3 regions of the Rhodoligotrophos appendicifer genome follow, and region 1 is predicted to be linked to each of the others. Evidence: riboswitches for the same ligand, from Rfam matches in the RefSeq annotation. Region 1 holds a riboswitch; each other region holds the start of a gene.
What was found. A riboswitch is a leader RNA that binds a small molecule or an ion and turns the genes downstream of it on or off. The one in region 1 is predicted to bind thiamine pyrophosphate.
Positions count from the first base shown of each region.

Region 2: it holds a riboswitch for thiamine pyrophosphate, as region 1 does, so the genes downstream of both, thiC (phosphomethylpyrimidine synthase ThiC) here and FKM97_RS01585 (ABC transporter permease) in region 1, are expected to answer to the same signal.
Region 3: it holds a riboswitch for thiamine pyrophosphate, as region 1 does, so the genes downstream of both, thiO (glycine oxidase ThiO) here and FKM97_RS01585 (ABC transporter permease) in region 1, are expected to answer to the same signal.

Region 1 covers NZ_VHKL01000001.1:333,610-343,726, reverse strand. Annotated here, with positions in the region: gene FKM97_RS01610 (ABC transporter ATP-binding protein) at 1-385, opposite strand, end outside; gene FKM97_RS01605 (ABC transporter permease) at 382-1,314, opposite strand; gene FKM97_RS01600 (ABC transporter permease) at 1,301-2,248, opposite strand; gene FKM97_RS01595 (CocE/NonD family hydrolase) at 2,251-4,272, opposite strand; gene FKM97_RS01590 (ABC transporter substrate-binding protein) at 4,384-5,328, opposite strand; gene FKM97_RS01585 (ABC transporter permease) at 5,361-6,086, opposite strand; TPP riboswitch at 6,220-6,316, opposite strand; gene FKM97_RS01580 (nitroreductase family deazaflavin-dependent oxidoreductase) at 6,493-6,954, shown strand; gene FKM97_RS01575 (Vgb family protein) at 7,002-7,664, opposite strand; gene FKM97_RS01570 (helix-turn-helix domain-containing protein) at 7,674-8,894, opposite strand; gene FKM97_RS01565 (DUF899 domain-containing protein) at 9,035-9,865, shown strand; gene FKM97_RS01560 (hypothetical protein) at 9,862-10,117, shown strand, end outside.
Region 2 covers NZ_VHKL01000008.1:21,453-31,569, reverse strand. Annotated here, with positions in the region: gene FKM97_RS17650 (phosphoserine transaminase) at 1-243, shown strand, start outside; gene serA (phosphoglycerate dehydrogenase) at 282-1,862, shown strand; gene FKM97_RS17640 (DUF992 domain-containing protein) at 1,936-2,409, opposite strand; gene betC (choline-sulfatase) at 2,497-4,047, opposite strand; gene FKM97_RS17630 (adenylosuccinate synthase) at 4,209-5,501, shown strand; gene FKM97_RS17625 (hypothetical protein) at 5,775-5,987, opposite strand; TPP riboswitch at 6,170-6,297, shown strand; gene thiC (phosphomethylpyrimidine synthase ThiC) at 6,354-8,210, shown strand; gene FKM97_RS17615 (hypothetical protein) at 8,511-10,117, shown strand, end outside.
Region 3 covers NZ_VHKL01000005.1:371,165-381,281, forward strand. Annotated here, with positions in the region: gene FKM97_RS13610 (thiazole synthase) at 1-344, opposite strand, end outside; gene thiS (sulfur carrier protein ThiS) at 349-546, opposite strand; gene thiO (glycine oxidase ThiO) at 515-1,528, opposite strand; TPP riboswitch at 1,578-1,698, opposite strand; gene rimO (30S ribosomal protein S12 methylthiotransferase RimO) at 1,776-3,080, opposite strand; gene FKM97_RS13630 (adenylate/guanylate cyclase domain-containing protein) at 3,169-4,428, opposite strand; gene FKM97_RS13635 (acetyl-CoA carboxylase biotin carboxylase subunit) at 4,526-6,538, shown strand; gene FKM97_RS13640 (RrF2 family transcriptional regulator) at 6,640-7,122, shown strand; gene FKM97_RS13645 (sulfate ABC transporter substrate-binding protein) at 7,330-8,358, shown strand; gene cysT (sulfate ABC transporter permease subunit CysT) at 8,362-9,219, shown strand; gene cysW (sulfate ABC transporter permease subunit CysW) at 9,212-10,081, shown strand.

The DNA of each region.
Region 1 (10,117 bases):
GGCGGGCAGCGGGATTGAGGTCGGTCCGGTGGTGCATGTAGTCGGCAATCTGATCACCTATCCGCTTGATCGGGTTGAAGGTGGTCATGGGGTCCTGGAACACCGTCGCGATGGAACTCCCGCGGATCTGACGCATCTGGCGCGGCGTCATCCCCCACAGATTTAGACCGTTCAGGAAGATTTCTCCAGAAAGCTGGGCCGTGTCGGGGAGCAGCCCCGTAATTGCGGCGGCCAGAGTGGACTTGCCACAGCCGCTTTCTCCCACGATGCCGAGAACTTGACCGGCGTTGAGGGTGAAAGAGACGTCACGCAGCGCGTGGATGTCACCGGCACCCGAGGCATAGGTCACGGAGAGGCTGCGAATGTCGAGGAGCGGCGGCGTCATAGACCGTCGCTCCGCTTCAATCGCGGATCCAGCGCATCACGCAGGGTCTCACCGAGAAAAGTGAAGCCCAGGGTCGCCAGAACCAGGGGCACGCCACCCGCGATGATCAGCATGGGGGTGTCGCGAATGTTGCTGTAACCCTCATTGAGGATCGTTCCCCAGCTGGCCTGAGGCGGCCGAATGCCGATCCCGAGGAAGCTCAGCCCCGCCTCCAGCATGATGACTACCGGAATGTCCATGCTCACAAGGATCAGCAGCGGCCCGACGACGTTGGGGAGGACATGCACGAAGATGATCCGCGGCGTGCCGGCTCCCAGGGAACGTTCCGCCAGAATGTGCTCGGCACGCTTCATGCTCAAGGTCTGAGCGCGGATGAGCCTCGCATAAGCGGGGATGGAAACGGTCACGATGACCAGGACAAGAGTAAATGTGCTGGGGCCGAGCACGGTGATCATCGCCAAGGCCAGCATGATCATCGGCAAGGAGCTTACGGAATCGAAGACGAGGACGAAAATAGCGTCGAGCCACCTTGGTCCATAGCCCGCCAGCATACCGAGTACCAAGCCAATCGAGGCCGCGATCACCATGGAAATCATGGCTACGGATACCGCCACGCGGGTGCCATAGATCACGCGAGAGAGAGTATCGCGACCCAGGCTGTCCGTTCCCAGCCAGTGCGACCAGCTGGGGCTGGCGAGTTTGTGGAGGACATTGATCTTCAGCGGGTCATGGGGCGCGATGAGCGGCGCGAAAATGGCAATCAGGAGGATCGTTGCGACAATGCCGAGGGCAAAAGCGCCGACAGGGTCCCTGATGAGACGATGCAGGAGTTGTGCTTGACGAGGCCGGGGCCGGGCTGGAGAAACAGAGGCCACGGCCAAGCGTTCGGGAGGCACCGTAAGATTTTCCGCAAGGTTATCTGAGGGCATCACGGACCCTTGGATCAATTCCGGCAATCAGCAGATCGGCAGCGATCGTTATGGCAACGTAGATGGCGGTCATGACCAGGACGGCGCCCATGACGACCGGGTAATTCCGGGTGAGAACAGCGCTATATGTCAGACTGCCGATGCCCGGGCGGGAAAAGACGATCTCGGCAAAGACCGAGCTCGACAAGATGCCTCCAAGCCCCACTGCAACGAGGGCGATCGTGGGAACAATGGCGATGGGCAGGGCGTAACTGAATATAATGCGGCTCTCGCTCAGTCCGAATGCGCGCGCGGTCCTGATATGAGTCTCGCTCATGACCTCGAGCATGGACGCGCGCACCAGGCGTGCGAGATAGCCGACCCAGCCGAGGCCGACAGCAAAGGCTGGCAAGATCAGGGCGCGGAGCTGACTTCCGATGTCGCCAGCCCGGCCGGCGCCCATGGCGGGTAACCACCGCAGCTGAACGGCAAAGATCAGCAGGGAGCAGAGCGCCACCACGAAGGAGGGCAGGGCGATGACGCTTACGGACAAGATCCCCGTCAGCCGGTCTATGAAACTGCCGCGATAAACAACCGCCAGGCAGCCGAGGGGAATTCCGAGGATCAATGCCCAGCCAAGGGAAGCGATGGCCAAGATCAGGGTGTTGGGAAGCGTCTCGGCGATGATGGTGGAGACTTCCCGTCGTCCGACGACATCCAGGCCGAGGTCACCTTGAAGAACCCTCGCGAAAAAACTGCCGATCTGGATGTAGAGTGGTTGGTCCAACCCCATCCGCTCCCATAAGGCGGCGCGCATGGCCGGGGTTGCCCGCGGGCCGAGAGCGACGGTGGCAGGATCCCCCGGGATGACGTAAACGGCCGAATACATGACCAGCATCGTGAACAAGAGGATCACGATCCCGAGGAGCACGCGTTTGGCCGCATAGCGGATCATCGCTACATCCCGTCTCGAGGGATCGAGCGGCGGTCGGTCCGATCCAGCACGAGGCTGCCGTCATCATAGGCCGTCAGCCGGCAATCGATATGGAAAACTTCAGCCGAAGCGGTGAGCCGGGTCCGCGTGCGGATCTCGATATTGGCATCTCCGCTGCGATAGGCGATGGCGTAATCACCTACGACTTCTGCGGAAAGAGGATCGTCGCGGCAGATTGTGAAGCTCTCGACGAGCCGGGACTCCTGAGTGATGGCATAGTCGTCGAGACGCGTCGCGCCGTGATCGCTGTCGACGACTATTGTCACCGTGCCGGATCCCGCATCTTCGGTAATCGTGCGGCGAGTATAGGCGGGGCGAAGGACCGTCGTCACGGCATGAGCCGCGTGGCGCGAGGTGCCCAGGTCCCGGAGCTCCAGGTCCTCCGGCCGAGACGGTCGCTGCGGTAGGGTGAGCTTGCAGCCGTCGAGTTGCAGGTCAACAGCCGCGGCAAAGGGCTGGGGAAAGAGGACGGGCCAATAGGTGGTCGACACCGCGACGCGGATCCGGTGCCCAGCGGGTATGCGATAGGCGATGTCGTTGAGCTTCACCTGTGCCGTGTAGCGGTGCCCCGGCTCCAGAGCGCGTATTGTTTGGTGGTTATCGGCGTGGGCGAGGTTGAGAACGCCATAGGTTATCAGAGCGGAGGTCCCGTCGGGGGCGACATTGCACAGCCTCACGGCGAGCTGCGCGCAGGGAGTTTCGCTGGTAAAGGCGATGTCGAGAGTGGCCGCACCAAGGATCTCCAAATCATCGTCCAGGGGTGGAGACGTGAAGGACGCGGCTATGCCGTCTTCGGCGCGCTGATCGATGGCCATGTCCGGCGATGTACCGCCATACCCTCCCCAGCGCCCCGATTCTATCCCCGCCGTCTGGGGAGTCGAAACGAGACGGCTGCCCGTTCCGATGCCGTGCTCCGCCAGCCGGTCATGATCGGTCAGGGCGAAATTCCGGAGGATGGTTCGCGGTGATGGCCAAGTCGGCTCGGCCACCCACCGGCCAGGATGCTCCAGGTAATACGGCTTCGGATCGTGAGGCTCCATCAGCCAGACCCGGTAGGTCGGCTCATCCATGATCCCGGTCTCTTCTTCGTACAACCAGTGGCGCCACCAGCGAACGGCCTCGCCAAGATAATCGATCACCGGCTCGGGTGAACCCTGATAGGGGTAATCATGTGACCAGGGTCCCACGAGGCCCTTCTTCGGACCGGTCAGGTTGGCCAAGAGGCGAGGGACGGCGTTCGAGTAGCTGTCGTCCCAGCCGGCAATCGCATAGACCGCGCATTGGATGCGACTATAGTCCTCGCAGACCGATCCCTGCTTCCAATACTCGTCGCGACGCTGGTGGCTGAGCCAGGTTTCCAGCCAGGGGCGATTGGCATCGAGCCGATCACGCCACATCTCGCGCCATCGTTCGCCGACGATCTGAGGATCGGGCGGCAGTGCGTTGTAGCTGTACATGACCGCAGACCAGAGCGGGTTCTCCGTCAGAAGACAGCCGCCCATGTAGTGAACGTCATCGGCATAGCGGTCATCGGCGCAGCACAGAGCGAGAATGGCCTTCAAAGGCTTTGGACGATGGGCTGCGACCTGCAGTGAATTGAAGCCACCCCAAGAAATTCCGGTCATCCCGACGTGGCCGGAGCACCAGGGTTGGGAGGCGATCCAATCAATGATTTCCAAGGCGTCGTTCTGTTCTTGCGGCAGATATTCGTCGCGGAGCAGGCCATCGGACTCGCCGGATCCCCGAAGATCGATGCGGATACAGGCGAAGCCATGGGCTGCCACATAAGGATGCATGTTGGCGTCGCGGAAGATCGTTCCGTTTCGGCGCCGGTAGGGGATCATCTCGATCACGGCCGGCACGGGATCCATCTCGGCCGTTTGCGGCAGCCAGATCGTCGCCGCGATCCGTGTGCCATCGCTCAGGGGAACGAAGACCGTGTCCCTCGTTTCAATCGCTTGACTGGGTTCATTTGACGACGCCATCCGAACCTCCTCCGGTCTAACGAAAGGAGGATAAGGATAACTGTACGAGTGTTCAATAAATATTGTGGCGACCTTCGTCAGGGGTCACCGGCACAAGACCATCCGCTGGTGTTAGGGTAACTCCACCGCAATCTCCGACAGCTCCGGCGCCTTTTTCAGCAACCCACGTTTGACCAGAAAATCAGCGAAGCGCCTATAGCGACTGTGATCGAGCGCCGCCGGCCGTTTGGCGAAGCGTGGAAGCGTATCGGCCCAAGCCTGCTTGTTGAGTGCATCGTCGAGAGCAGGATAGGCAGCGATGAAGAGCTTCCAGGCCTCATCCGGATGATTGGTCAGATAAAGCGCTCCCTTCTCCAAGGCCTCGAGAAAGCGCGGCAGCCGATTATCCGCCACAAGCTCGGGTCGGGTGACCAGGATCAACTCGTCATAGGCCGGCACACCATGGTCCTCCGGGTAGAAGGATTTGCCTTGATGGCCTTCCAGCTTCATTTGGGTCAGTTCGAAGTTGCGGAAGCCGCCGATGGTGGCGTCGACCTTCCCTCCGATCAGGGACGCTGTAAGAGCAAAGTTGACATTGACCAGCTGGACGTCGTCCAAGCTTAAGCCGCCGCTTGCCAGCATCTGCTCCAGCAGGGTCTGCTCGAATCCCGAGACCGAGTAGCCGATGGATTTTCCCTTGAGATCGGCGAGGCTGCGGATCGGCCCGTCGGCCAGTACCGTAATGCTGTTGAGCGGCGTTTCAACGAGAGTACCGAAGCGGACGAGGTCTACGCCGGCTTGGTTATCGAGATAGAGATTGGGCTGATAATGAATGCCGATGTCGGCCTGGCCCGCAGCCACCAGGCGCGGAACGGCTGAGGGATCAGAGGGCGCGATCAATTCGACCTCAAGTCCTGCTGCCTTGAACAGCCCCAGCCTGTCGGCCACGACCAAAGGTGCGTGATCGGGATTGACGAACCATTCGAGAAGGACGGTGAGCTTCTCAGCCGCCTGTGTCGGAGCGCTGAGGAAAAGCGGGAGCATGAGGCAGGCGACTAGGAACGCGCGTTTGTTCATTCGATAGTTCCTCGATGGATGCAGTGGAGGGATCATTGATCGTTCGCCCATGGAATGAGGCGTGGCGCCAACTGGTCGACGAGATGGCGCAATGCGAGGCTGAGAATGGCAAGCACGGCCATGGCTGCGAAGACCGTGTCGGTCTGCATGCGGGCATTGGCCTGCACCATGACGAAGCCCAGTCCCGATGAGGCCCCCACCCATTCCCCGATGACAGCGCCAAGGGGAGCAAGAGGGGCAGCCACACGGAGGCCGGACAGGAGCCCGGGCATTGCGAGGGGCATACGGACATAAAGGAGCGTCTGCCAATGCGTGGCGGTCGTGAGAGCGGCCGCGTCGATCAAATAGGGGTCGGTACGGCGCAATCCATCGGCGAATGCCGAGGTGACCGGGAAGAAAATGATGATCATCGCCATGATCACCTTTGAGGCGATGCCGAAGCCGAACCAGACGACAAGAAGCGGGGCGATGACGAAGACCGGAAAAGCTTGAAGAACAAGCAGCGCCGGCCAGACCAGCCGGCCTAACTTGGGAAATGCCGCCATTGCCAAGGCGGAGAGAGCGCCGAAGGAGACGCCGAGGACGAAACCCAGCAGGATCTCGGTGAGGGTCACGAGGCTGTTGCTCAGGAGGAATTCCGGCTGACGCTGAAAGGCGGCGAGCACGTCCAGCGGTGACGGGAAAATGTAACGCGGCGGTGCGAATAGCCAGATTGCCCCCTGCCAGATGACCAGGAGCACGGCTGTCGTCCTGGCCATGTCGCGGAACTGGGAGATCACGGCCGATCCCGTTGCCGACACATCCGGGTTGCGCCTCTATCCATCGATGTCGTGCGACTGGCCATCGGCCCCCTCGTCGGCGGGGGCGGGCGCGGGTGAAACGCTGTGAGCGGAACGATCCCGAGCGACTCCCTCCGCCAGCATGATCTGGTTCAGGTTCGAAGGGTTCTTCTCAGCCCGCCTTGCGGTGGGCGCCCCCGTCTCTCATCGGACTTTATCGCAGAGCGCAGGGGACGTGTCATCGCAAAAATACGGCTGCTGACGGCACCTTGTCCGCGTCTTTGTGCAAACAGACGCCTCGTCACTCCTCTGAGACGGATCGGCCAGGGCATTGCCGATCAGCCACTCCGCGCTATATTCCATACAGCTTTCAAGGAGGGCGCAAATGACTGAAGCCAAACTCCCAAAGAACCTGCCGGACTGGATGGTCGAGCATGCCGAGCGGTATCTCGCAAGCGGGGGAACCGAAGGGCATATGCATAAGGCGACGCTCCCGGAGCGCGGCGAGATCATCGTCCCCTCACTGCTGCTGACCACCACTGGCCGCAAATCTGGAGAGAAGTTCCTGTTCCCCCTGTATTACGGTTCTGAAGGCGGCAGCTACTTCGTCGTGGCGTCCAAAGGTGGTGCTCCTGAACACCCCGGATGGTACCGCAATATCCTCGTCGATCCGGATGTGGAGATCCAGGTCGGGACTCAGAAGATCAAGGCTCGCGCCAGGACGGCGACGGGCGAGGAGCGCGAGAGACTTTGGAAGAAGGCGCTGGAATTCTGGCCGCCTTACTCTGATTATCAGTCGAAGACAGAGCGCGAGATCCCTGTGGTGGTCCTGGATCCTATCCATTAGGGCAGGGGGATCGGACTCAGCCGCCGGCTCAGTCCGATCTGGATCGCCTATTTTGAGCCTTCGACGGCCGAGGCGCCACGCTTGGGTCGGCGGACGGTCCTGACCTTGCCGGTATTTCCGCCTCCGCAGAAAAAACGATCGCCGGAATCAGCTTCAAGTCCCGATATTCCTGCACCGACGGGCATTTCGAGACTTTCCAGCACTTCGCCCGTCTTCGGATCTATTCGTCTCAAATCGCTTTCATCACCTTCCCAGGTGGCATGCCAGAGTTCACCGTCGACCCAGGTTACCCCCGTGACGAAGCGGTCGGAGTCGATAGTGCGAAGAATCTCGCCGGTCTGAGGGTCGACTTGGTGGATCTTTCGGTCACGATACTGCCCGACCCAGAGGGTGCCCTCCGCCCACGCGAGCCCTGAGTCACCGCCGCCGCCAGGCGCTGGGATCGTCTTCAGCACGTGCCCCGTCTTCGGATCGATCTTCTGGATCCGATCCTCAGCGATCTGGAAGAGGTACTGACCATCGAACGCCGTTCCCGCATGAGCCTCGACGCCGATTGATGCCCGCGGCGTCCCGTCGTCAGGGTCGAAGGCGTTCAGTTTGTCGCCGGATGCAAACCAAACGTGCTGACCATCGTAGGTGACACCATGCACATGATCGGCGCCTGGGAATGGCCCGTATTCACGAAGGATTTCAGCTGCAGATCGTTTCATGACCCTCTTCTAGTCACTCGGCAGCGGGCCCGGGAGTAACAAGATTGTCGGGAAACCCGGAGGAGCCGGAGTGAGCCACCGTTGCGCGCGGCCGCGGCCGAAAGATTGGACCCTGCCGGTCCTGGCAAGCTCGCCGAGCGCCCGCTGAACGGTCCGAGGACTTGTGCCGAGCGCGATCGCGAGGGACGAGCTGGACCACGCCTCGCCATCTGACAGCATTGCGAGCAAAGAGCCGTGCCCCTCCTCGAAGGGTGGCGCCAAAACGCCGACCTCACAGGGCTGGTGCGGGACCAGGGCAAAGCCTTTCGTCGTGGCTCGGACATCTGCCATGTCTTGAAGTTCCGTGCGCAACCGCCCGATGTCGACCCGCAGGCGCGCCCGATGAGACTCGTCGGTATGCTTTGCTTTGAAGGCGAGAGCCAAGAGCCTGCTTCTCGATACATCGTTTGGCCAAGCCTCACCGAGAGCGCGGGCAAGCGCGAACAAGACCGGACGCGTCGCGAGCGAAATGTGCCTTCCCGCCTGGCGCACGAGGTGCCGGCAGGCATCTATGACAAGCATCTCCGAGGCCAGCAATGCTTCAACCTCAGCGAGCGAAATGAGCCTGTCCTTGCCCCCCGCAATCATTCGCGCCGCAGGAGTGTCCAGCGTGCGCGCCGCCCTCTGAACCGCTGTCATCAGCGCAGTGATGTCAGCTTGCCGGGCAGCTTTTTCAGCTCGTGCGAGAGCCCCACGCGCCGTCTTTGTCCGGAGGCGCCGCATCGCTATGCCGGCGACGACCAGCTCATGAGCTGCCCGCAAGGCCGGTGGAAGCGGTGTTGCATCGAAATCGGCGAGGGACTGCTCGGCCTCGTCCAGGCGTCCGATCAGCAGCAGACGCCTGCTGTGGAGGGTGCGGGCGTGGGCGACGTTGACGTGATCGCCATGTGCCTCAAGCGTCCTCCGTGCGGCTAGCAGTGCCTTTGGCGGCCAGCTCAGGTCTCGCGAGGCGAGGGCGATCTCTGCCTCGGCGATGATGCAGCGGGCACGGGGCACAGCTTGTTCCGGACCAAAATCGCGCGCCGCCTCCCGCAGGAGGGATTTGGCGCGTGCGAGTTCACCGAGTTGCGCCATGGCGATGCCACGGAGCGCAAGGGCAAAGGGATCATCGCGCAAAGCAACTCGCTTCAAAGCGCCAATGGGATCGCCGGCTGCCAGGGCGCGTCCCGCAGCCGTGATCATCGAGTCCATGGGAATCCCGTCACACTTGTCACTCTCACCAGTCGAGTTTGGGTGCCAGAAAGACCTCGTGACCGAAATGACCTCCGAACCGCCGGTGTGGATCGGTTCGGAGAAAGCGGATCAGCACAGGTTAGGAGGTTTCGAGCGTCATGACCATAACAGCCGAAAGCGAACGAGATGACGGACGTCTTGCTCCGTGGAGACCACCGGTCGTCGCTGCGCAATCCTGGGAGGAGGCCTGGAGGGCGCTGCTGACAAAGGAAAAGGCCCACACACTGGCACGAGACGCACTGGCCGCGGAGCGTCGGCGGATGCCTTGGATGGCGGTGGATAAGGAGTATGTGTTCGAGGGGCCGACGGGAAAGGTCAGCTTGCTCGATCTCTTCGCCGGCCGACGCCAGCTTATCGTCTATCGCGCGTTCTTCGAGCCCGGGGTGTTCGGCTGGCCCGATCATGCTTGCCGCGGCTGCTCCATGGTGGCCGACCAGGTTGCACATCTTGCTCATTTGAACGCCCGCGACACGACACTGGTTTTCGTCTCGCGTGCTCCACAGGCCGACATCACCCTGTTGAAAGCGCGCATGCGCTGGGAGATGCCGTGGTTCACCATCACGGACAGCTTCGATGCTGATTTCGGGGTCGGCGAATGGCATGGGACGAACGTGTTCTTCCGGGAGGGCGCACGCGTCTTCCGCACCTATTTCATCAACAATCGCGGGGATGAGCAGATGGGTGGCACCTGGAATTACCTCGACATCACGCCATTGGGCCGGCAGGAGGCATGGGAGGATTCCCCCGCAGGCTATCCTCAGACACCGGCCTACAAGTGGTGGAACTGGCACGATCGCTATGTTCCAGATGCTGAGCCCGACCAAAAATGGGTGGAGGTGTCGGACGTTGGAGAGGCCGCATTCCGCGCTCAGAAAGGTGAGCCTTCGACCATTAACTCCTGCGGGTCCTGCAGCGCGGAGGAGGGATGACCCGCCGGTGGAAGGCCAATCGTCTCAGTGCCGCGAAGGCCTTGGGTCTCGCCGCTTCGCCGACCTTCGCCGTCATGGCCCTGCTCACGGCGATGCTGCCCAGTGGCTCTTCCCAGGTGATCTGTTCCATCGAGGAGGCGTCGATGGCACATGGAATGGTCATCATGTATCTGCTGATGACCGCCTTCCACGCATCCCCGTGGTTGACGATGATCCATGGGGAAGGCGCCAGACGTCCGATCAGCGAGCATA
Region 2 (10,117 bases), on a different contig from region 1:
CTGCGTCTCTCCGACAAGGCTGCGGCAGGGCTCTCGACGGAGGATCAGGCTGCGATCACGAAGGCGATCGCCTCCACTCTCGACAAGGAGGGAGCGGCCTTCGACATCGGTGCCTATCGCGATGCACCGCCCGGACTGCGGATCTGGTGCGGAGCGACTGTGGAGCGCGCCGACCTCCAGGATCTTCTGCCCTGGCTGGACTGGGCCTATGCCACGGTCACCGCTGCGCGCCGAGCCGCCTGAACATCCGATATCCCTGTTCCCATTCAAAGGAGGCTGACATGGCCCCTCGTGTTCTCATTGCGGACAAACTGTCCGACCGTGCCGTGGAGATCTTCCGCGAGCGTGGAATTGAAGTCGACGTGAAGACCGGTCTCGATCGCGACCAGTTGATGGCGATCATCGGCGACTACGACGGACTGGCCGTCCGCTCAGCGACGAAAGCCACGGTCAAGGTGATCGAAGCCGCAACGAAGCTGAAGGTGATCGGCCGCGCCGGGATCGGCGTCGACAATATCGACGTGCCCGCCGCAACCGCCAAGGGTGTGATCGTCATGAACACCCCCCATGGCAACGCCATCACCACCGCCGAGCATGCCATTTCGCTCATGATGGCCCTCGCGCGCCAGATCCCGGAGGCGAATGCGTCGACCCAGGCCGGAAAATGGGAGAAGTCGCGCTTCATGGGCGTCGAGCTCACAGGCAAGACCCTGGGTGTGATCGGCTGCGGCAACATCGGCTCCATCGTCGCGGACCGGGGCATCGGCCTGCGTATGCGGGTCGTTGCCTACGATCCCTTCCTCTCCGAGGAGCGCGCCCTAAGCCTCGGCGTCGAGAAGGTCGAGCTCGACGACCTGCTGCGACGGGCCGATGTCATCACCCTGCACACGCCGCTGACCGACAAGACCCGTAATCTCATCGATGCGGCAGCTCTGGCCAAGACGCGCAAAGGAGTCCGCATCATCAACTGTGCCCGCGGTGGCCTAGTCGTCGAGGCTGACTTGAAGGCCGCACTCGACAGCGGCCATGTGGCGGGTGCAGCCCTTGATGTCTTCGAGACTGAGCCCGCGACGGAAAACGCGCTCTTCGGCATGCCCAATGTCGTCTGCACGCCGCATCTGGGTGCCTCTACGGCGGAGGCGCAGGAGAACGTCGCCATCCAGGTCGCCGAGCAGATGTCTGACTATCTCCTGCAGGGCGCGGTCTCCAATGCAGTGAACATGCCCTCGATCACCGCGGAGGAGGCCCCGCGACTCACCCCCTTCGTCAGACTGGCGGAGCAGCTGGGCCTGTTTGCGGGTCAGTTGACGGAGAGCAGTCTGCAGGGAGTTCGCATCGAATATGCGGGCACCGTCGCCGAGATGAACATCCGCGCCCTGACCAGCGCGCTCCTTGCCGGACTGTTCCGGCCGATGCTGTCGGACGTGAACATGGTCAATGCACCGGTGATCGCCCGTGAGCGCGGTATCGCCGTCGACGAGGTGCGCCAATCGAAGCGTGGAGCCTATGACAATTACATCCGGCTGACCGTGACGACCGCTCGGCAGGAGCGCTCAGTGGCGGGAACGGTCTTCTCCGACGGCAAGCCGCGCATCATCCAGATCAAGGGCATCAACATGGAAGCCGAGCTCGGTGCCCACATGCTCTATGTGACGAACGAGGACAAGCCGGGCTTTATCGGGGCCTTGGGGACTCTGCTCGGCACCTCGGGCATCAATATCGCCACCTTCCATCTCGGACGCCAGGCGCCCGGACAAGATGCCATCGCCCTGGTGGAGATCGACGAGGCCATGCCCTCGGAGGTGCTGGCGAAGGTCTCCGCCCTGCCGCATGTCCGCCAGGCAAAGCCACTGGCGTTCTGAAGGGCGGGGCTCCAGGGGTGATCCTTCGAGAGGCAGCCTCTCGAAGGACGAAGGACGAGGGTGTCGTGGGAGCCTATCTCACATAGCGCAATTCGAGCGCGCCCACCCCGAGAGCGACATTGGCGCCGGTCTGGATCGATGCACTGAAAGGCTGCAGCGTGAACGACCGGTTGCCTCCGCCCACAAGCGCGTTAGCGCCGACGCCGCCACCGACCGTGGCTTCTCCTGTGATGCCTGCATAGGTCCCGGCCAAGGCTCCGCGGCCGAATTTCGTGCGCGGCGCGAAGACGACCCATTTCACATAGGCCTTCTTGGTCGTCCCGATATCGATGCCGAATTTTTTGAAGGAGCCGCGATAGCGTTCCTTGCGGCCGTTGCCGACAAAATTGCAGGAGACCGCCTTGTCCGATCCGAGGATGAAGCCGGTGCCGCTGGCGACGGTGCAGGTCAGGACGCCGACCTTCACGCCCGCAGCGCTTGCGGGGGAACTGAGAAGGGCAAGGGGGACGAGCACGGCGCCAAGGCCGAGAAATCTATGCGCACGCATGAAAGCTATCTCCGAAAATAAATCACCGCACCGTGATTGTGAGAGTGATAAGCGCTGTGAACACGACAAATTCGTGGCGTATGTGGCTTACCGCCTGCGGGTTTTTGGCGGCTCCTCGCGATAGGGGATCCTGGCCCTCCGATCCGTGTCGTAAAGCTCTCCCCCGTAATTGCGATTGTACTGTTTCGTCGCATCGAAGAGGGGCTGGAAATCCCACGGCGTGACCTTGCCGGTCAGCAGCGCATCCTGCACCAGAAGGCGGGCCTGTTGGCTGGCGACGACCTGGCTTCGCAAGGCGCGCGAGTCCCAGCGTGCATCAGCCGCCGCTGCGAATTCGGCGGCAAGGCGGGTATGCGCAGGGTCATCCGCCAGGTTCACGAGCTCGTCCGGGTCGGCCTCGGTATCGAAGAGCTGGGGAGGATCACCCGCGGCGGTCACGAACTTGAAGGTGCCGCGTTTGATCATGAACACGGGCTCCGTCGTCCCCTCGGCAAAATACTCCCCATAGACAGTATCCGGCCAGCCCGCAGAGGAGCCTTGGGCAAGGGGCAGAAGGCTGGAGCCGTCCACGGGTGCGGCCAGCGGAGGCGCTTCGGGGCCGGCAATGTCCATGAGGGTGGGGAGCAGATCGACCAGCGAGGCGTTCTCCTTGACGCGCCCAGCTGTGAGCGTTCCGGGCCAGTTCATGATCAGCGGGACCCGGATCGAACGCTCATAGAACACCATCTTGAACCAGAGCCCCCGCTCCCCGAGCATGTCGCCGTGATCGGCAACGACCATCACGACCGTATTGTCGGTGAGGCTGAGATCCTTGAGGGTGCGCGTGATGCGCCCCACCAGGTCGTCTGCATAGGAGGTCATGGCGTAGTAGCCATGCCGGGCGGCCCGAATATGCGCGTCCGTCACTTCGTATTCGCCGCGATCATACAGCTGCCACATGCGTTGCGAGAACGGGTCGCGCTGCTCGAGCGGAAGGGCGGCGACCCGCGGCATGTCGATATCCTCCGACCGGTACCAGTCCCAGAAGGGCCGGGGAGCCAGATAGGGGTCGTGCGGATGCATGTAGGAGACGGTCAGCATGAAGGGTCGCTCGTCCTTCGACCGCGCCGCATCATAGAGCCACCGCGAACCTTGCCAGGCGACCTCCTCGTCGTAATCCATCTCCAATGTCCGGTCATAGGGGCCCGCCTCGGTGACGGAGAGCATGTTGTGGAACCACCAATGGACGCGCTCGGGGTCATCCCAGGTGGGCGTCCAGCCGTAATCGCCGGGATAGACGTCCGTCGTGACCCGATCCTCGAACCCGTGCAGCTGGTCGGGGCCGACGAAATGCATCTTGCCGGCCAGACATGTCCGATAACCCGCCAGCCGCAGATAATGGGCGAAGGTCGGGATCGCTGCGGGGAAGTCTGAGGCATTGTCGAAGGCGCCGATGCGCGAATTCCTCTGCCCCGTCATCATCGAAAAGCGCGACGGGCCGCACAGGGCCGAGTTGCAGTAGAAATTGTCGAAGACGACGCCCGTCGCCGCCAATGCGGACAGATGCGGCGTCTTGACGAGCCCGTGGCCATACATCGGGAGCGATTGCGGTGCGAGCTGATCGAGCATGATCAGGACGATATTCGGTTGCTTGCCCATGCGACTCCCCTGCCGTGACGAGGCGATGATCGCAGATCGGGGTGCCACGGCAATGGCGGGAGCGACATGCTCGGCCCGTCACCCGACATCATCGCTTGGGATGCCTGACGATCCGCGCTATAGACGGCGCCGTTTGCAGAGACGTTTGAAGGAATGTTTTGATGGCCAATGTGGTCGTGGTCGGCGCCCAATGGGGCGACGAAGGCAAGGGCAAGATCGTGGACTGGCTCTCGGAGCGCGCCGATGTCGTGGTGCGCTTCCAGGGTGGCCACAATGCCGGCCATACGCTGGTCATCGACGGCAAGGTCTTCAAGCTGTCGCTGCTGCCCTCGGGCATTGTGCGGCCGGGAAAGCTCTCGGTGATCGGCAATGGGGTGGTGGTCGACCCCTGGGCCCTGTGCGGTGAAATCGAGCGGCTGCGGGGGCAGGGGGTCGAGATCTCCCGGGACAATCTGCGCGTCGCCGAGAACGCCGTGCTCATTCTGCCGCTGCACAGCGAGCTTGATGGCATCCGCGAGGAGGCGGCAGGTAAGGGCGCCATCGGCACGACGCGACGGGGCATTGGTCCCGCCTATGAAGACAAGGTCGGGCGTCGCGCCATCCGGGTCATGGATCTCGAGCGTGTCGAGGAACTCGAGGGCAAGATTGCGCGGTTGCTGAGCCACCACAACGCCCTGCGTCGCGGCCTGGGCGCGCCGGAGGTTGATCCCCAGGCCCTGCACGACGAACTCTGCGCGGTGGCACCGAAGGTTCTGCCCTATGCCGATTCGGTCTGGATGCTCCTCGACGAGCATCGCCGCGCCGGCAGCCGCATCCTGTTCGAGGGTGCACAGGGTGCTCTGCTCGATATCGATCACGGCACCTACCCCTATGTGACCTCGTCCAATGTCGTCGCCGGTCAGGCAGCGACCGGCTCGGGGCTGGGACCGGGGGCCATCGGCTATGTGCTGGGAATCGTGAAGGCCTACACGACGCGGGTCGGGGCTGGACCTTTTCCGACCGAGCAGCTGAACGAAGTCGGCCAGCGCCTGGGCGAGCGCGGCCATGAATTCGGCACCGTGACCGGCCGTAAGCGGCGCTGTGGCTGGTTCGATGCCGCCCTTGTCCGCCAGACCGTGAAGACCAGCGGCATCAACGGCATTGCGCTCACCAAGCTGGATGTGCTCGACGGCTTCGAGGAGCTGAAACTGTGTGTGGGCTATCGTCTGGACGGCAAGCGCATCGATCACCTCCCGGCAAGCGAGGCCGCGCAGGCGAGGGTCGAGCCGATCTACGAGACCGTGGAGGGGTGGTCGCAATCGACGCAAGGCGCGCGCAGCTGGGCCGATCTGCCGGCCCAGGCCGTGAAATATGTGCGCCACATCGAGGAGCTGATCGAGTGTCCCGTGGCGCTGCTGTCGACGAGCCCCGAGCGCGACGACACGATTTTAATGACGGATCCCTTCGAGGATTGATAGAGCGGACCCCCCTCGTCTGGTCGCACTGCTTCTGCTGTTGCCTACCCAAATCGCTCCAGTCACGTCATCATGAAATCCGTTTCGGCTGTGTACAAGGGTAAGTTTTTGAGCGCTTCCTTGATTTGGTCCGAATGTTGAGACAAATTACTCATCATGCTTTGAAATTTCGGGTCGTCGACGTTCCCTAAAAAATCATTAATTTGATTCAGATTATCTGGAATTTTATTTAATCTACTGTTTAAAAAACCTTTCTGCCACTCCAATTGTTTGTCAATTGCGCCACTCCATGAATTTAAATGAAAATATTTCTCTGGTTACATTCATTATAGTTCCAGACAACACGGTTGTTTTGAGTAAGTTGGGCGTCTCATCGTATTTATTACCGAAGTTTAATTTTAAATAATTCATGATGTTGTCGGTTTCTATAAGAAAACCACTTATATTATCTTGAACTGCAATGTGAACTGGTGCAACCCTTGTCATGGAAAATCTCCTATTGGCAAAATGGTGTTACAGCTTGAGACGGGATCATCGCCTAAAACGCGCCAATTTAAATAGGAAGGGATAATATCAACCTTGGGTTGTGTTGTCCAGGAAGTCCGTGGCAGTCCGAGTCCTCCCTTTCTTGAGACTTGCCTCCAGCGGCTCTATCGCCCACACTGAAACCTCGTTCCGAGGGGTGCGCCTTAACCGGTGCTGAGATGCTCGGAAGCCTGATCCGCTTCCATCCAGAGCAAACCCTTCGAACCTGATCCGGGTCATGCCGGCGAAGGGACTGGAACACGCCGTTCATCCAGCTCGACGTCTGTCTCCCGGATCTCCTTGTGCAACAGGACCAGGAGATCTGACATGAACAAGCCCATCAAGCCTGCCGATCTGACGGCCCCGACGGTCACCACGGGGCCGCTGCCGGCCAGCACCAAAGTCTACACCCATCCCGCGGCCGACACCGATCTCGCGGTACCGTTCCGCGAAATCGCGCTGCATGCCAGCGCCAACGAATCGCCCTTGCGTGTCTACGACACCTCCGGCCCCTTCACCGATCCCACGGTCTCAATCGACGTTGAACAGGGCCTCGCCCGCAAGCGCACCGACTGGCTTCTCGAACGCGGCGGCGTGCGCGCCTATGACGGCAGGACCATCACGCCGGAGGACAATGGTGGCGTCGGGGGCAAGCATCTCGCCCGCTTCTTTCCCTTGACCCACAGGCCGCTGATCGGCGACGGCTCCAAGCCCCTGACCCAGTTGCAGTGCGCCCGCGCCGGGATCATTACCAAGGAGATGGTCTATGTGGCCGAGCGCGAGAATATCGGTCGCAAGCAGGCCCTGGCGGACGCCGGCAAGATCCTGGCCGATGGCGAGCAGTTCGGCGCCGAGCTGCCGGAATTCGTGACCCCGGAATTCGTGCGCTCCGAGATTGCGCGGGGGCGGGCGATCATCCCCTCCAACATCAACCACGCCGAACTTGAGCCGATGATCATCGGCCGCAACTTCCTGGTGAAGATCAACGCGAATATCGGCAATTCGGCTGTGACCTCCTCGGTGGAAGAGGAGATCGAGAAAATGGTCTGGGCCATCCGCTGGGGCGCCGACACGGTCATGGACCTGTCCACGGGTCGGAACATCCACAACACCCGCGAATGGATCATCCGCAATGCTCCGGTGCCCATCGGCACGGTGCCGCTCTATCAGGCCCTGGAGAAGGTCGACGGCGATCCCGTGAAACTCGACTGGGAGGTCTACAAGGACACCCTCATCGAGCAATGCGAGCAGGGGGTGGATTACTTCACCATCCATGCCGGCGTCCGTCTGGGCTACATCCACCTGACGGCCGACCGGGTGACCGGCATCGTCAGCCGCGGCGGCTCGATCATGGCCAAGTGGTGCCTCGCCCATCACAAGGAGAGCTTCCTCTATGAGCGTTTCGGCGACATCTGCGATCTCATGGCGAAATATGACGTGTCGTTCTCTCTGGGCGACGGCCTGCGCCCGGGATCGATCGCCGATGCCAATGACCGCGCCCAATTCGCGGAGTTGGAAACGCTGGGCGAGCTGACGCAGGTGGCTTGGGCGAAAGGGTGCCAGGTGATGATCGAAGGGCCGGGCCACGTGCCCATGCACAAGATCAAGATCAACATGGACAAGCAACTGCGCGAATGCGGCGAGGCGCCGTTCTACACGCTGGGCCCCCTGACCACCGACATCGCGCCAGGTTACGATCACATCACCTCGGCGATCGGCGCGGCCATGATCGGCTGGTTCGGCACCTCCATGCTCTGCTACGTCACCCCGAAGGAGCATCTTGGGCTGCCGAACCGCGATGACGTCAAGGAGGGCGTGATCACCTACAAGATCGCAGCCCACGCCGCCGACCTCGCCAAGGGGCACCCGGGCGCCCAGATGTGGGACGATGCCATGTCCCGCTCCCGTTTCTCCTTCCGCTGGGAGGACCAGTTCAATCTGTCCCTGGATCCCGAGCGGGCCCTGAAGTTCCACGATGAGACCTTGCCCAAGGAGGCGCACAAGGTGGCGCATTTCTGCTCCATGTGCGGCCCGAAATTCTGCTCCATGAAGATCACTCAGGACGTCCGCGACTATGCAGCCAAGCTAAACGATCAGACGCAGGGCATGGCTCAGATGTCGGAGAAGTTCATGGAGCTCGGCGCCGAGGTCTATGTGCCGGACGGGCATGCATCGCGGCCCTAACTGCTTGCTGCGGACCCCCAGGAGCCAAGGCGGTGCGTTTCTCGCGCCGCCTTTTTTCATGTCCCTGCAGTTCCGATGCGCGTGAATGCGTTCACCAATCGTCAAGCATGCAACCTTAAATAGTATAGAGATGTATTTACAAGACGCCGTTGACTTTTTATGGACTGTACGGCAAATGTTTGTGGATCAAATTTTTGAATGGTCCGCTATTATTATCAATTTCATCAGTCAAATAATCCTCTGATCATAACAACTATTTAACTTACATAAATTCCTATAATTTATTGGAGAGTAAGAGTCATGGAAACGTATGGATTTCTGTTTCTTAGGAGATCGACCAACCGCTCTGCCTCGACGTTGCTTTTGGCGGGCACCAGCTTAAGTGCCTTGATTGCCATTTCATCTGCGGCGATGGGGCAGACATCTGCGGGCCCGCGCGCCGACAAGGGGGCGACGGACCGGGTCGGACCGCTCGCTTGCATCACCCGCACCGTCACCGGCAGCCATGGAGCGACCGAGACGGCGACGGCCTGCGATGGCCGCGAAGGAAAGGGGCCGACACCGTTTAATGTCGCCAATCCGCTGGGCGCGCTTGGCATCGGCTATAATGTGAGACTGGGTCAGAACGACCTCGTGCTGGGCTCGAATGCCTTTGGCAACGGGAACTCCACCACCATCGGCAATTCCGCCTTCAGTTTCGGTGAGAATACGGTGGCCGTCGGCAGCAACGCCGAAGCTCGAGCTTTCCAGGGCACGGCCCTTGGCGAAGCCGCGAAATCGCTTGCGGAGCAGTCGACATCCATCGGCGCGGAGGCTCAGGCTGGACTGGCGACCGACGCAGTGGCCTCCGACAGGACCAAGGAGTCTCTGAGGGGCAAGAGGTCGACCGCCATTGGCTTCCGCGCCTTGACGCTCGATGACGACGGGACGGCGATGGGTGCCCACGCACAGGCAGGACTGGCGGCGACGGCGATCGGGCCTAAGGCCAAGGCGGGGTTCCAGCGATCGGTGGCGATCGGCGACCGGGCGGAGACGACTGCCGACTATCAATTCATGTTTGGGACGGCGGAGAATGCCTATGTCATGCCGGGGCTGTCGAATCGGGCCCGCAGAGAGCTCGGCGCGGATGACGGCTTCGTCTTCGCCGATCCGGTGGGTAGATTGTCGGCGGTCGGTTATGACGACGTCCTCGCCAAGTTCAGGGCGGACCTCGCCAAGGACGGAGCCACTCCCTTCAACCTGCCAGATGGGATGACGCTCCAGGGGTTCCAAACCGAACTTCAGCGCATCCGTGACAACACTGGCCAGCACGCCCGCTCGATCGCGGATGCTGTCGACGATGTGAAAGCGCGCGCCAATGAGGCCAACAAGCTGGTGGCGGATCTGTCCACGCGGAGGCAGGAGGTCGACGGCTTCGTGAGCACAGCCAACCAGGCCGCCGACAAGGCGGGCCGACACGCCCTGGCGGCCGAGCTCTCGGCCCAGGCGACCAAGGAGTATGAGGACGCCGCAAAGAAGAGTGCCGACAACGCGCGTTCAGCCGTCGCACCCGTCAACGCCGAACTCAACCGGGCGAAGGGTTATGCCGACGAGGCGCAGAACCATCTCGGCCGCACCGTGAACAGTGCAAATATGGCCCAGGAAAATCTGCGCGACATTGAAGCCACGAAGAGGGGGGCCGACAGCGCCGCGCAAGAGATGAACCGTCTCCAAACGGCGGCAGGGCAGGACGGGGCCTTCATCACCGAGGCTAGGATCAGAGTCTTGGAAGACAAGGATAAGATCGCTGGTTATGCGACGGAGGCAGAAGGCTTTAAAAGCAACGCCGAAGGCAGCGCGAACGCGGCGGATTTCGCAGCGCGGGAGGCCGACGAGGCCCTGAATCGTGCCAAGCGCGGTGGTGGGGG
Region 3 (10,117 bases), on a different contig from region 1:
GCCTCCACCAGGCCGAACACGTCCGGCTGCAGCGTGTCGTCGTCGCGGATCACCTCGAGCTTGATCCACGGCGTGCCGAACACCTCCCGGGCCATATGCGCCGTGGTCACGGCCTCCTTGGCCGAATGACAGCCGGCCGTATTCGGCAGGACGCGCACGCCCAGGCCGCGGATCAGTGTCCAGAAATCATGGCCCGCGCGTTGGTTCGAGGCCTCCCGGCGCAACGAGACCGTCACCACCTCGCAAGCCGAGCGCCGCACCGCCTCCGCCAGGATGGCGGGGGAGGGATACTGCGCCGTGCCGAGGAACAGGCGGGATTTGAGCTCCGTCCCATAGACCTTCATGGATTTAGCCCCCTTGCATCGGCGTCAGCACCTCGACGCGGTCGCCGGCGGCCAGTTCCAGGTCCGCGCGTTGCCCCATGGGCACGAAGGCTTCGTTGACGGCAGTGGCAACGACGACCTCTCCATAGCCCAGCTCGAGCAGCAGGCCGGCAAGATCGGTGCTCGTGACTTCACGCGCGTCGCCGTTGATCGTGATCTTCATCCATGACCTCTGGGAAGGAAGCGTTGTCGAGGATCACGGCCGCCGCCATCCGCGCCAGGGCAGGCGCCAGCAGGAAGCCGTGGCGATAGAGTCCGTTGACGAACACGGTCCGGTCGCGCACCCGGATCCGGGGCAGATTGTCCGGGAAGGCTGGCCGTGCATCGGTGCCGATCTCTAGGATTTCTGCCTCTGCGAAGGCCGGATGCAGGGCATAGGCGCTGTTCAACATCTCGACGAGCGAGCGCGCGGTGATCGTCTGCCGGTCGCTGCTTTCGATCATCGTGGCACCCAGCATGAACACCCCGTCACCCCGCGGCACCACATAGAAGGGAATGCGCGGATGCAGCAGCCGCACCGGGCGGGAAAGCTGCATCTCGGGGCAGCGGACCAGCAGCATCTCGCCCTTCACCCCGCGCAGATCGCCCAACACGTCACGGGCGGCGAGCCCGCGGCAATCGACCAGCCAGTCCGAGCCTGAACGTCGGCTGAGCCCGTCGGTGTCGAGATGGATCGGCACTCCGAGGGCGTGCAGCCGCGCCGCCAGCACCTGCACGGCACGGCGCGGGTCGAGATGGCTCTCGTCGCGGAAGAACAGGGCCCGCGAAAAGCGGCCTGCCAAGGCCGGCTCGATCTTGGCGATCTCGTCGGGACTGAGTGTCTCGAAGGCGCTGGTGCGGCGGCCGAAGCGGTCGAGTTCGGCGGCATCCCGCCGCTGCGCCACGACGAGGGTGCCGTGCGGGACGACGTCCGGCATGATCCGCGGCCAATAGTCCAGCGCCTCGCGCCCCAGCGACAGCACCAGCGGTTCGGCGCTTTCGCGTTCGCACCACGGCGCCAGCATGCCGCCCGCATAGCGCGAGCAAGAGGCGAGACCGAGGCTCGCGCCCCGCTCCACGACTTCGACGGCGGCGCCGCGCTCCGCGAGAGCGAGGGCGGTCGTCAGTCCGGCAACGCCTGCGCCGATCACAGTGATGGTCGTCATGGTCCACACTCCGCCCGATGGGACGATGTCGAACTGGAGGGGGATGAGACGCCGAGGCAAGATCCATCCCTTCGCCAGCTTGACCTGGATCAGGTTCGAAGGGTCGCCATGTCGCGCTCGAAAGCGCCAATGGCCTCTCAGCCCCTGACGGGACTCCCCTTGGATGGCCCGTGATACGCCGACCGAGCCCGTCCCGTCAAATGGTGTCCGGAGGCGCCTACTGCAAGCATGGTGGTGCAAGCTTGCTTCAGCTGCGCGGGAGAACTTCCCCGATCAGATCGTACTCTTCGCTGTCGATGACGCGGACGCGGTGGATGGATCCGACTTCGAGGTCCGGCTCGCCGGGCAGGAAGATATTCCCGTCGATCTCCGGTGCATCCCAGATGGTCCGGCCCACCGCTTCTTCCATCTCGTCATCGATCGAATCGATGATGACGTCAATCTCGCGTCCCACCTTGGCGCGCATGACGGCGCCGCTGATCTCGGCTTGGGCGGCCATGAAGCGGTGCCAGCGTTCTTCCTTCACCTCCTCGGCCACGATCCCGGGCAGCATGTTCGCCGTGGCGCCGTCGACGGGTTCGTATTTGAAGCAGCCGACCCGTTCGAGCCGGGCCTCCTTCATCCAGTCCAGCAGGAACTCGAAATCCTCCTCCGTCTCGCCGGGAAACCCGACGATGAAGGTCGAGCGGATCGCCAGGTCGGGGCAGATCTTGCGCCAGGCCTGCAGGCGCTCCAGCACCTTCACCTGGTTCGCCGGCCGGCGCATGTCCTTGAGGACCGTGGGGCTGGCATGTTGGAACGGAATGTCGAGATAGGGCAGGATCTTGCCGTCCGCCATCAGCGGGATCAGCCCGTCCACATGCGGATAGGGATAGACGTAATGCAGCCGGACCCAGGCGCCGAGTTCCCCCAGGGCGGTCGCCAGCGGCACGATCTTGGCCTCGAGTTCGCGTCCGCGGAACTTGCTCGTCGCATATTTGAGGTCGAGGCCGTAGGCGCTGGTGTCCTGCGAGATCACCAGCAGCTCCTTCACCCCGGCGCGCACCAGCTGCTCGGCCTCATACATGACATTCGCCGCCGGCCGGCTTTTCAGATCGCCGCGCAGGCTGGGGATGATGCAGAACGAGCAGCGGTTGTTGCAGCCCTCCGAGATCTTCAGATAGGCATAATGCCGCGGTGTCAGGCGCAGCCCCTCGGCCGGGACCAGATCGACATAGGGGTCATGGACCGGCGGCACGGCCTCGTGCACTGCATGGACCACCGCCTCATATTGGTGCGGCCCCGTGATCGCCAGCACTTGCGGATGCGCATCCCGGATCCGCTCGGCCTCGACCCCCATGCAGCCGGTGACGATCACCCGTCCGTTTTCGGCGATCGCCTCCCCGATGGCGGCGAGCGATTCTGCCTTCGCGCTGTCCAGGAAGCCGCAGGTATTGACGATCACCACGTCCGCCCCGCCGTAATCGGGCGAGATGGCATAGCCCCCGGCGCGCAGCTGCGACAGGATCCGCTCGCTGTCCACGAGGGCCTTTGGGCAGCCGAGGCTGACCATCCCCACGGTCGGGGTGGCACGGATGTCGGTCTTCAATGTCAAGATGGATCCTTCACCGGCGTCCGCGCTCTTTAGAGCATTTCCGCGTTCAAACAAGAGGCGATGGCGCGCTTCCCAGCCATTCCTGGCAGAACAGATGCTCTTCCGGCGCGAATACCCCGATCGCATTGGAGAAGCCGTGCAGCATATGCTCGCCCATGGGCCGCCAGCAGCCTTCCAGGCAATTCTTGAATTCCTCGCTCGCCAGAATGGGTTCGCCCAGCGCTTTGCACAGCTGCTCCAGCCGTGCCACTTCGTTGACGGCGGCACCGAACACCGAGAAGGTCAGCCGCTCCGGCACGCCCACATTGCCAAACATGACGTCGCCCATATGCAGGCCGATGACGCAGTCCAGTTCCGACAGGCCCTGCCGGACCCGCTCTTCGTTCTTGCGCATGAGGTCCATGCGCGCCCCGATCGCCGCCCGCAAGGCCGCATCGCAGCCCTGGGAGCCGTTGATCGGGAAAATCGCCAGCACGGCATCTCCGATGAAGCTGAGCACCTCGCCGCCCGCCTCGATCACCGCATTGGCGACGACGTCGAAATAGGCGTTCAGCGTATCGATATAGTCCTGCCGCGACAGCAGATCGGCGAGCCGGGTCGATCCGCGCATATCCGCATACCAGATCGCTGCATTGATGGTCTCGCCGTCGCCGCGCTTGATCTGGCCGGACAACACGCGCTCTCCGGCCTGCCCCCCGAGATAGGTTTTCACCACGATGGTGGTGAGCCGGGTCCGCACCGCCATCTTGCAGGCCACCGCCAGGCGCCGCTGGATGCGCTTCAACGCCAGCATCTCGGCGTCCGTGAAGATCCTGTCCGACGCCCAGGAGCCGAACATGCCGCGCATGTCCTCTTCGCCCACATCCTGGAAGGGGACCAGGAAGGCGTAATAATCGACAGCTCCCAGGGCGATCAGGTCCTTGAAGACCGTGAACTCGTTTTCGGTGCTCTTGTTCAGCTGGCGGCGGATGAAGGTGACTTGGTCCTTGAACATCTGCGCGAAGGGACTGCCCGAATAGCCTTCCGGCTTCGCACCGCCCGGCTGATGCAGATATTTGTCGACCGTGATCCCCGAGCCCCTGATCCAGGTATAGCCGACCGCCCGATAGAGCGGGTGGATGGTGGAGAACGCGAAGTAGCTGCGCAGCAGCGGCACGCCGGCATCCACCAATCTTTCGCAGCAGCCGGCCACGATCGTGCCGATCTCATGGTCCTTGAGTGCCTGCTCCATCAGCCACTCGGCGGTCTCCTCGATCAGCTCCATATCTAGGGAGCCAACGTCTCTTTCGATGTCGATAGTGCTCATTCGCGCCCTCGAGGCTTTCGATCAGTAGTTTACGCCTGTAAGCCGGCCCGCTAAAAGCCGGCACACCCTTACATCAGCTGGGAGTAGGCAAGACGTCATGTTCAGCAAGATTCTGATCGCCAATCGTGGCGAAATTGCCTGCCGGGTTATCCGCACAGCCAAGAAGATGGGTATTGCAACCGTCGCCGTCTACTCCGACGCTGATCAGCGGGCGCTGCATGTGCGTGAAGCAGATGAAGCGGTGCGTGTCGGACCCGCCGCAGCGAACCAATCTTATCTGGTCATCGACAACATAATCAACGCCTGCAAGGAGACGGGCGCCGAGGCGGTTCATCCCGGTTACGGCTTCCTCTCGGAGAACCCCGCCTTCGCCCGGGCCCTGCGCGATGCCGGCATCGCCTTTATCGGCCCGAACATCAAGGCCATCGAGGCCATGGGCGACAAGATCGAATCGAAGCGCTTCGCCGATGCGGCAGGCGTGAACACCGTCCCCGGCTATCTCGGCGAGATCCAGCTGGCCGAGGATGCGGTCGGCATCGCCGACGAGATCGGGTATCCCGTCATGATCAAGGCCTCCGCCGGCGGCGGCGGCAAGGGCATGCGCATCGCCCATTCCCGCGATGAGGTGAAGGAGGGCTTCGAGCTTGCCCGTGCGGAAGCCAAGGCGAGCTTTGGCGACGAACGCGTCTTCATCGAGAAGTTCATCGTCAATCCCCGCCACATCGAGATCCAGGTCCTCGGTGACAAGCATGGCCATGTCATCTATCTGGGCGAGCGCGAATGCTCGATCCAGCGGCGCAATCAGAAGGTCGTCGAGGAGGCTCCCAGCCCCTTCCTCGATGAGGCCACCCGCAAGGCCATGGGCGAGCAGGCGGTGGCCCTGTCCAAGGCTGTCGATTACGAAAGCGCCGGCACCGTCGAGTTCATCGTCGACCAGGACCGCAATTTCTATTTTTTGGAGATGAACACCCGCCTCCAGGTCGAGCATCCCGTGACGGAGCTGATCACCGGCGTGGATCTCGTCGAGCAGATGATTCGCGTCGCGGCCGGCGAGCCCTTGGCGCTCGCGCAGGAGGACGTTGTCCTCAACGGCTGGGCCATCGAGAGCCGCGTCTATGCGGAAGATCCTTATCGCAACTTCATGCCGTCCACCGGTCGCCTGGTGCGCTACCGGCCGCCCGTCGAGGGCACCAATGACGACGGCTTCGTCATCCGCAACGATACCGGCGTCTTCGAGGGCGGCGAGATCTCGATCTATTATGATCCCATGATCGCCAAGCTCTGCACCTGGGCGCCCACCCGCGACCAGGCGACCGAGCACATGTCCCAGGCCCTGGACGCCTTCTATATCGACGGCATCCAGCACAATATTCCCTTCGTCGCCGCCATCATGCGCCATCCGCGCTGGCAGTCCGGGTCTCTCACGACCGGCTTTATCGCCGAGGAATTCCCGGACGGCTTCCAGGGCGCCGTGCCCGACGCCAAGACGACATTGCGCATGGCCGCGGTCGCAACCTTCCTCGACCATGTGGAAAACGAGCGCAAGCGTGAGATCTCCGGGCAGCTGCGCGGTCTCCCGGTCGAATTTTCCCGCGAGCGGACGGTGCAGATCGGCGAGGAATGGCATTCCTTCTTCGTCGACGACGACGACGAGGGTGACACGATATTTCTGCGCTCCCGCAGCGGCGGCCTGGACATCGAATTGACAGGCGAATGGCAGCCCGGCCAAGCGGTTTGGCGGGGCGCCATTGACGGCCTTCCCATGACCGTGCAGGTGCGCCGGGTGATTAACGGCTACCGCTTGTTCCATGGCGGCATCGATGTCGTCACCCGCGTCTTCACCGCCCGCGAGGCGCAGCTGGCCAAGCTGATGCCGAAGAAGCTTCCCCCCGATACCTCGCGCATGCTGATCTGCCCGATGCCGGGCCTCGTCGTCTCCATTGCCGTCGAGGTCGGTGACGAGGTGAAGGTGGGCCAGGCTGTGTGCGTCGTTGAGGCCATGAAGATGCAGAACGTCCTGCGCGCCGAACGCGATGCCTCCGTCAAGGCGATCAATGCAAGCCCCGGCGCGACCCTCTCCGTCGGTGACGTCATCATGGAGTTCGAATGATCGGCGGGGAGGCCCCCCGAAGGGTCTCGCCCACGCCCTTGCCCGATAATCTCGACTAGTTTACTAGATTTAGGCGACTGGCCTGTGCTCGATCCCCACGCATGATCTCTCAGAAGACAAAATATGCTCTGCAGGCGATGATCGCCCTCGCGCGGTCCGAGCAGGGCAGTGTGGTCAATATTGCCGATCTCGCCGAGGCCCGGGGGATTCCGCAGCGGTTCCTCGAACAGATCCTCCTGGTGTTGAAGCACAATGCCCTGGTGGCGAGCCGTCGTGGCCCCCGGGGCGGCTACATCCTGATCAAACCGGCCTCGGAGATCACCATCGGCTCCATCGTGCGCATGATCGAGGGCCCGATCGCGCCGCTTCCATGCCTGTCCAAACGCGCCTACCGGCGCTGCGACGACTGTCGTGACGAGGCCTCCTGCGAGATTCGCCGAATCTTCTTCGAGGTGCACCAGGCCACCACGAATATTCTCGATCGCGTCACCCTGCAGGACGCGATTTCGGATGGCCCCCTCTGGCACGCCGCCATCGCCGAGGCAGAACCGGCGTCGGCCTTGCCCGCCACGCTCCCCGCCTGAGAGAACCGGCGGACCCTGCGGCGGGGAAGCGCGCGGGATCTGGCCAGTTGCGAGACGCGGGGCCCACCGGCCTTTCGCGCAAGGTCCCAGCCGAGAGCAAGAGACAAATCTGTGGATTAAATTCCTGACTTCGTGGGGCGTCGAATCCACGATTGACAAACTCTACCAAATCGATCGACATTGATGCCATCAATGAGGGACGGCATCATGGCACAGTCAGTTTCGAGACGGCTTTTGACCCGCGTCGCATTCCTGGCGCTTCCGCTTGTTCTGGCGGCAACCCTGGCCCAGGCCGCCAATATCACGCTCTTGAACGTCTCATATGATCCCACCCGTGAGCTCTATAAGGCCTATAATTCCGCTTTCGCGAAGCATTGGGCGGAGAAGACCGGCGACAAGGTCAGGGTGAGGGTTTCTCACGGTGGCTCCGGCAAGCAGGCCCGCACGGTCATCGACGGTCTTGATGCCGATGTCGTGACCCTCGCGCTGGCCGCCGACATCGATGCCATTGCGAAGGCGACCCAGAAGCTCCCGGCCGACTGGCAGTCAAAGTTTCCCCATAACAGCGCGCCTTACACCTCGACCATCGTATTTCTGGTGAGGAAGGGAAATCCCAAGAACATCAAGGATTGGGATGATCTGGTGAAGGACGGCGTCGCGGTGATCACCCCCAATCCGAAGACCTCAGGCGGTGCACGGTGGAATTATCTCGCAGCCTGGGGTTATGCGCGCGACAAGTATGGCAGTGACGAGAAGGCGCGCGCATTCGTGCAGTCGCTGTTCCGGCATGTTCCCGTGCTCGATACCGGCGCGCGCGGCTCCACCACGACCTTCGCTCAGCGCGGCATCGGCGATGTGCTGCTGGCTTGGGAAAACGAAGCCTTTCTCGCCATCAACGAGTTGGGCCCCGAGGCCTTCGAAATCATTGTCCCCTCAGTATCGATCCTTGCGGAGCCACCGGTTGCCGTCGTTCCGGGCAATACGGATGCGAAGGGCACGACCGCCGTCGCGACGGCCTATCTCGATTATCTCTATTCGGTGGAGGGGCAGAAGATCGCCGCCGAGAACTATTATCGGCCCGTCAAAACGGAAGGTATTGATCCTGCGCTTATGAAGCGGTTCCCCGAGGTTAAGCTCTTCACGATCGATGATAAGTTCGGCGGCTGGGCGAAGGCGCAGGAGGAGCATTTCAGCAATGGCGGGATCTTCGATCAGATTTTCAAGCCAGGGAATTGAGGGGTGACGCGGGGGGCGGCAGGGCAGGGCATCCGGTTTGTGAAGCCGAGTGTGCTGCCGGGCTTCGGCTTGGCCCTTGGCTTCACGCTCACCTATATGGGCCTGATCGTGCTGCTGCCCTTGGCGGCATTGGTGCTGAAAACCGCATCCCTCGGCTGGGGTGAGATCTGGGCCATCATCACCGAGGCGCGGGTCCTCGCGGCCCTGCGCCTGAGTTTCGGAACCGCCTTCATTGCCGCCGCCCTCAATGCCGTCTTCGGGCTGCTGGTGGCTTGGGTCTTGGTCCGCTACCGCTTTCCCGGGCGGAGGCTGTTTGATGCCGTTGTTGACCTGCCTTTCGCTCTTCCCACGGCGGTGGCTGGCATCGCCCTCACGGCCCTCTATGCGCCCAATGGCTGGATCGGCAAGCTGCTTGAGCCCTTGGGGCTGAAGGTGGCCTATACCCCCCTCGGCATCGTCATTGCGCTCACCTTTATCGGCTTGCCCTTCGTCGTGCGCACGGTCCAGCCGGTGCTCGAGGATCTCGATCGTGAGACGGAGGAGGCCTCCGCGACCCTCGGCGCCAGGCGCCATCAGACCCTGGCCAGGGTCGTCCTGCCGACGCTGCTGCCGGCCTTGCTGACCGGTTTTGCTCTCGCCTTCGCCCGCGCCGTGGGCGAATATGGCTCCGTGATCTTCATCGCCGGCAACATTCCCTACGTCTCGGAAATCGCGCCCCTGCTGATCGCCATCAAGCTTGAGGAATTCGATTATGCCGGCGCGACCGCCATCGCGACGGCGATGCTCGCGCTCTCCTTCACGATCCTGCTGGTCCTCAATCTGATCCAGGCCTATGGACGCAGGAGATACGGCCATGACTGATGCCGCAGTTCCGCGCAACCGGCCCTCCGTTACCCAGGAACCGGTCCTTGTCCGCATCCTGGCCATCACCGTGGCCCTGGCTTTCCTCAGCCTCTTCCTGCTGATGCCGCTGATCCTCGTTTTCGCCGAGGCCTTGCGCGAAGGCATGGGCGCCTATGTCGACGCCATCCTCGACCCCGATGCCCTCGCTGCCATTCGTCTCACGCTGTTGGTGGCGGCGATTGCAGTCCCCGCCAATTTGATCCTCGGCCTGGCCGCCTCCTGGGCGGTGGCTAAGTTCGAGTTCAAGGGCAAGAGCCTGCTCACGACCTTGATCGATCTCCCCTTCTCCGTGTCGCCCGTGATCTCCGGCCTGATCTATGTCCTGCTGTTCAGCGCTCATGGCTATTTCGGCCCCTGGCTCAAATCCCACGGTGTCGAAATCATCTTCGCGGTACCGGGGATCGTGCTGGCGACGATCTTCGTGACGTTTCCCTTCGTCGCCCGCGAACTCATCCCGCTGATGCAGGAGCAAGGCAAACAGGATGAGGAGGCGGCCCTCTCCCTGGGCGCCAGCGGATGGCAGACCTTCCTCTACATCACTCTGCCCAATGCCAAATGGGCGCTGCTCTACGGCGTCCTGCTCTGCAACGCCCGCGCCATGGGTGAGTTCGGCGCCGTCTCCGTCGTCTCGGGCCATATTCGCGGCGAGACGAACACGATGCCCTTGCAAGTCGAGATCCTCTACAATGAATATGCGTTCACCAGTGCTTTCGCCGTCGCCTCGTTGCTGGCTTTGCTGGCGCTGGTGACATTGGCCATCAAGACCTTTCTCGAATGGCGTTACGCCGGCGAGATGGCCGCCTCGACGCGGCTCGATTGAGGACCACGAAGGATGGATGCCCGCACGATGCCCTTG